2 regions of the Sporosarcina sp. AD_1 genome follow, and region 2 is predicted to be linked to the other one. Evidence: riboswitches for the same ligand, from Rfam matches in the RefSeq annotation. Region 2 holds a riboswitch; the other holds the start of a gene.
The links. Region 2 has a riboswitch for cobalamin ahead of metE (5-methyltetrahydropteroyltriglutamate--homocysteine S-methyltransferase). Riboswitches for the same ligand answer to the same signal wherever they lie in the genome.
Positions count from the first base shown of each region.

Region 1 (3,137 bases), on a different contig from region 2:
TCCAGATACCGGTAAAAACAAAACAGTCAGTAGGAGGAACTGCATGACAACGCCATTAACCATAGAAGAGATACCACACGAATTGATTTACATAACAGGGGCCATTCACGACATCCGGTTTCCGAAGCAAGGACATACTTCTGATGTAGGGATTGTGGATGGAGAGAAAGGTCCATATATTATAAAGCGGGCAAAAGAGGAGCTGTTTCGATCTTGGCTCGTGCGGGAGGAGTATGTGCTGCGAAACTTAATGGGTTCGGGGTTGCCTGTGCCTATAGTCTTTGGGAGCACGACGACACCGGACGGGCAATGGCTCGTACTAGAAGTGTTGGAGGGAGAACCGATCCGCTCAGCGCTCTCGCGGGAGACGGATGAAGTGCAGCGCAGTTCCTTGTTGTTTCAGTTCGGCCAGCTGCTCGCCCGTTTGCATTCAGCTCCATGTCCGCGGGGGCTTAAAGAAGAAGGGGACTGGTTGGACCGGCAGCTTGAAACGGCTCAGTACAACGTGCAGCATTATCAAGTCGATGGCACGGCTGAGTTGCTGGAACGGTTAAAGATATCCAAGCCAAAAGCGGTGAAACAGACATTAATTCACGGCGATTGTACTGTTGACAATGTACTTGGTGCAAACGGTAAAGTGACCGGCTTGATCGATTGGAGTGGAGGGGGATTCGGCGATCCCCGGTATGATGTGGCTCTCGCGATCCGGCCGAAACCAGGGATGTTTGAGAAGGCAGAGGACCGGGAGTTTTTCTTTGAGGGGTATGGGTCTCACATCAGCAAGGAAGAGTATTTTTACTTCGCGGATGGGTTGTACGATTTTTTCTAATTAAGGCCATAAGAAAGCCAGGCCCTCACTCGCGCCTGGCTTGTCCGTTTTATTCGAATTTCTCAGGATAGATTGCTTTTGCTAGCAGCTCAACTGCTTCTCCGATGCGTGGTCCTGGTCTTGACATCATATCGCTGTCCAATTGGATGACACGGTCTTCTTTTACCGCCTGTAATGTATCCCAGCCTTCACGGCTTTTGATTTCGCTGACAGGGTCCGGACTATACGACGTAGTCGTGACAATGACGTCAGGTTGTTTGGTAAGAATATCTTCTAAATGATGTATTCCGCTTCTGGTGCCAATGAAAAAAACCACCCAGGGAGATGGGTGGCGACAAACAGATCTATAGCAACAAGTGCCTACTAATCCAATATGTCGTATCTTCCCTTTTTTCCGAAGGAGCAAAATACACATTGAAAAAGCGGGTATCCTGACTTGTGCTTCATTCCCGGTGAGAGCCTTCCCATTCTTTACGAACAGTGGCATATTCTCACTTCGTCCACACTTACAGTTGCGGAAACAGTTCCGGATTTTAACCGGATTCCCCATTCACATAGGTTTCTATGACTCTTTCAATTATTTATTCAACTAGACGATTGTATCATTCAAATTGAAGGCATGGAACAGTGCCATGATTCGGCAGCCGGGAGGAAGGGTATACTTTGGGCGAAATGTGGAAATGGAGAGGGTGGCAACATGCGCAAAAGCTGGTCCATCTATATATCGGATTTAAAAAATTTGAGCCGCAACTGGGTCGCTGCGGTCATTATCGGGGGACTGATCATTCTCCCTTCTTTGTATGCGTGGCTGAATATATATGCTTCGTGGGATCCGTATGCGAACACGGACCGGTTACCGGTAGCAGTTGTCAATGAAGACAAAGGGGCAACCATTCGGGATGAACCGATCGATGTGGGCGGACAGCTTGTCGACACCCTGAAGCATAATCGGGATATGGACTGGAACTTCACAACCCGTGAGCAGGCAATGGAGGGTATTGAATACGGTGATTATTTTGCGGTTTTGATCATACCGGAAGATTTTTCGGAGCGTCTTGGAACGGTTATTTCTGGTGAGCCTGAAAAATCCCAAATTGATTATTACGTGAACGAGAAATTGAACTCCATTGCCCCGAAGATTACAGAAAAAGGGGCCAGTGTCATTGTGGAGAAGGTGAGCAGCCAGTTCATTGCCACTGTAAATGAAGTCATTTTTGACCTGTTCAATCAACTCGGAGTTGAAATTCAAAAAGACTTGCCGGACATTGAGCGTTTTGAAAATTATATTTTTGATATAGAGCAGAAGTTGCCTGCCATTCATGAAACGCTGGTCGGCACACGGAATGATGCAAAGTCGGCACGACAGTTGATTCGCCAGGCGGAAAACAAAATGCCGGCCGCAAAGCAGACAGTTTCGGAAGGGCTGGGCACCATTGACCGGACGCTCGGTTTTTTAAATCAAGCAGAAGCCAGACTAAACGAAATGGCGCCGACCATCCAACAAGATTTAAAAACAGCATCCCGAATATCGAAAGAAACAAATGATTTTCTGACGAAAGTCGGGAATGTCCAAATCGATTTCACAGAATTGGACCAAGCAAAAGAACGAGTGGATACCCGAATGACAAATGCCATTGGAAAAGTGGATGCCATTCAGGCAGATCTAGTATGGCTCCGTGATATGGCGGCTGGATCAAAACCAACTGAGGAAGGGGAGAGCGTCCCGGCAAATCCAGAACGCGATAAACGATTGCAGGATGCTATTGACCGGACAGGGGAAATCAAAGCCCTCATGACAGAAGCGCAAACGAATGCACGCGCATTGAATGGGCTTGTGGAAAGCAAGGAGCAACAAATGAAACAAACGCTTGCTGACCTTCAAGATATCTCAGGCCGTGTTTCCGTTCGCCTCGATCAGTTTATTGCCGAATATGAGCAGACAATCGAACCGACCGTGCGAAGCGAAGTGAAACGGGCGAAAGCCACATTGCAGCAAGGACGGTCCATGCTCGTTGAAATTCAAACGACCATTCCGGAGGTGGAACTCGTCCTATCCAGCACCTCTACTCATCTGGAGGACGGACAGGGCATGCTCGACCAAGTGATGGCGGAATATCCTTATGTCTCGGAAAAGGTGAAAAGCTTAGCGAATAGGATCAGGGAAGTAAAAGGCGAAACGGATATTAATGAAATCATTCAGCTACTGCAAAATGACCCACAGGCAGAACGGAGCTTTTTCGAAGAGCCCATCGTGTTGAATGAGAATAAATTGTTCCCCATCAAGAACTACGGCACTGGGATGACGCCG
Region 1 covers NZ_JBPVIR010000003.1:295,430-298,566, reverse strand. Annotated here, with positions in the region: gene ACSW3C_RS07715 (phosphotransferase family protein) at 44-829, shown strand; gene ACSW3C_RS07710 (ABC transporter substrate-binding protein) at 879-1,145, opposite strand; cobalamin riboswitch at 1,234-1,417, opposite strand; gene ACSW3C_RS07705 (YhgE/Pip domain-containing protein) at 1,527-3,137, shown strand, end outside.
Region 1: another riboswitch for cobalamin. It lies ahead of ACSW3C_RS07710 (ABC transporter substrate-binding protein); the one in region 2 lies ahead of metE (5-methyltetrahydropteroyltriglutamate--homocysteine S-methyltransferase).

Region 2 (3,137 bases):
CTCGGGTAAAGCAGCGAGACGTTTACATGCGGCGGCACTTTCTTCAATATCGTCGCGTACGGATGCACGTGATTAATTGATGCCTTTAGTGATTATCTGGATTTCGGACAGTTTCTCGTCAGCAAAGGCGAGTGCTCCCTGAAGTGCCTCTTCTAGCTGTGTTTCGGATTTTAGTGAGACAGGCACATGCTGCAAGTTGCAGGAAGGCTGGATGCAAAGTTTATCAGCTGATACGAAGCGCAGCAGCTCATCTGCTATATCCAATTTCGCTCCAAGATCTGCCCGCCAAATATTGCGTCCGTCAATGAGGCCGGCTCCGAAATATTTATCTGCCGGAAAGCCAAACGTCCGCAAGTTCTTCAAGTTTGCCTCTCCGCCATGCACAAAATCGAGCCCAATGCCATCTACAGGAAGGGCGGTTGTCTCCTCATACCACTCGACTGCATCGAAATACGTTTGCAGCATGATTTTTACTTCCGGAACGGCTTTCTTTAGCTGGGAATAAATCTCCTTCACTGTCTTCATTTCATCGCGAGTAATGCTGGTAGATAAAATCGGTTCTTCAATTTGCACCCAATGCACGCCTTCTGCCGCAAGTTCCTTAACAATTTGCTCGTACAGCGGAAGCAACTGAAGAAGAAATGCGGGAATCTCGTGATCTTCATAACCCTTTGATAGTTTTAAAAATGTATAGGGGCCAATCAAGACAGGCTTGCCATCAATTCCGAGAACTTCCTTAGCTTCTCTGTATGCGGTTAGGGGCTTATTTTCCGTCAAGGTGAGTTTCCGGTGCCCATATTCCGGCACGATATAGTGATAGTTTGTATCGAACCATTTCGTCATTTCAGAGGCGACCGCTTCTTTATTTCCTCTGGCCATCGAGAAATAGGTTGTAAGCGATACCTGGCCGCCTCGCCAGTTGTATCGATCAGGAACCATGCCGAACATAACGGCGGTATCGAGCACGCGGTCATAGAAAGTGAAATCTCCAACGGGAATGACGTCAATGCCTGCCTCTTTTTGCTTTTGAAGGAAGGAAAGCCGCAGTTCCTTCATCGTTTGTACCAGTTCCTCCTCTTGAATCTTTTCGTTCCAGAACGCTTCAAGCGCGCGCTTCCATTCCCGGTTTTCACCGATATAGGGATATCCGATTGTGCTGCTGATTGTTGTCATGTAGTCCACCCTTTCTTATTTGATTGCATAAAAAAATACATTTCCAACGGGGAGTCAGAAATGTACGGTATTTTGAAAGGCATGCTCAAAAAAGCACGCACTTCGCCTGCGCGTATCCATCTAACACCTCCCTATCGACCGTAGGTTTACAGCGTTGTTGAACTAGGCTGGTATCTGGCTTCAGCACAAAGGCTGTCACAGTGGCGGGACCGCGCCGGATTCGATTGCTCACCGGCTTCCCATTTAAGATCTGAGACTTCTCAGATCACCTATTCCGTCTGCTATTCGATTTGATTAAAGGTAGCATGTCCAAATTTTTCTGTCAACCATTCTATCGAAATAGTTTTACAACTACGTTATGATGAAAGAAGGGAAGGGGGAAGGAAAATGGGGGGAATTCAAGGAGTCTTTATTGATCGGGACGGCACGATAGGGGGAACCGGACATTTTATTCATCCAAGAGATTTTACACTGTATCCCTTCAGTCGTGAGGCATTTGCCTTGTTGAAAAAACATCATATTAAGATGTTTGCTTGCACAAACCAGCATCGGATTAGCAAGGGCCAAGCCTCCACGCAGGAGTTTCTAGAGGAGTTCCAGTCGTATGGGTTTGATGATGCATTTATTTGTCCGCACAGTCCAGAAGACGGATGTCAATGCCATAAACCGAACCCGGGCCTATTGTGGGAAGCATCAAGGAAACACGGTATCGACCTATCGAATACGGCTTTTATTGGTGATGTTGGAGCGACGGACATGCTGGCAGCTCACGCAGTCGGTGCGAAGAAGATTCTCGTGTTAACTGGATGGGGGATAAGTTCTTGCACCGACTACAAGCATAAGTGGGCGGACATCGAGCCTGATTACATTGCTGAAAACCTGCTCGATGCAGTGAAATGGATTATTCAATATAACTGCGAAAAAACTGCGCTTGGGTTATGAAGTTCAGGCGCAGTTGACTTTTGTTTTATAATTTCTTGCATTTAATAATTAACGTTGTCGGCAGCTTTGTTGCTTTCTCATATGAGTACCAGCGATTTTCATGCTTTTCGCGATCTTCCTCTGTGAGAGCCACGTCCTCGATGACCCTCTCAATTTGAAAACCGTGGTCGGCGAGCGTATTGATATATGTACTTACTTTCAATTGCTGCATGATAGCGGGTGCGTGCCACGCTTCGTGATCATACGGACCTTCCTCGTGATACGACTTATCCAAGTGGAGGCCGCCATCCATTAGTCTCGCACGGCTATGCAGCGGATGCTCCCAGCTGAAAATGAAAGTCCCGCCTGTTTTCAAATATCGATGGACATTTTGGATGGTTGCCTGAAGATCTGTCGTCCAGCCGAGTGCAAAAATCGAGTAAACGATATCAAAATAATGGCTCGGCAAACCAGGATCTTTCTCCATTGGCGACTCGAATAATTGTACGGGTGTTGTCACATCGGTCAGCACATTTCTAGCTGTCTCGATCTGTGTATGGGATAAATCAACTCCCCATAACTCGGCGGCACCTCGTTCATTCATATAAAGCAGTGAATGGCCGCTTCCGCAGCCGATATCCAGCACTTTACATCCTGCCACATCCCCAAGTAGCTGCAAGTCTTCTTCGCTCGGCGCAAGCGGCCCATAGTCCGGAAGCGGATTGCGCCCATAAAAGCGATGTGCCACTTCATCCCAACTCATTTTGTTTACCTTCAATGTTTCTAAAACCATCAACTTAACCCCCTCGCTTCATACGAATATATATTCGATGTTTTTTACGGGATTCCTCTATTTTCGTTTATCATTATAAACACTTAATTTTTCTATCGTGTCGAAAATGGTAGTATAGGTTGCTTTAATGGTTTCTTCCGTTCGTATGTCATTGTAGAGTCCGAATTCATACGTTCTCAGATTGCCGACGAACAAAATCCCAGAAGCATAGCCGTGTCCCATGTCAGGAGCAGATTCGAATGACACTCCT
Region 2 covers NZ_JBPVIR010000007.1:194,087-197,223, forward strand. Annotated here, with positions in the region: partial or broken gene metE (5-methyltetrahydropteroyltriglutamate--homocysteine S-methyltransferase) at 1-1,173, opposite strand, end outside; cobalamin riboswitch at 1,322-1,461, opposite strand; gene ACSW3C_RS15160 (HAD-IIIA family hydrolase) at 1,561-2,115, shown strand; gene ACSW3C_RS15165 (class I SAM-dependent methyltransferase) at 2,141-2,887, opposite strand; gene ACSW3C_RS15170 (hypothetical protein) at 2,945-3,137, opposite strand, start outside.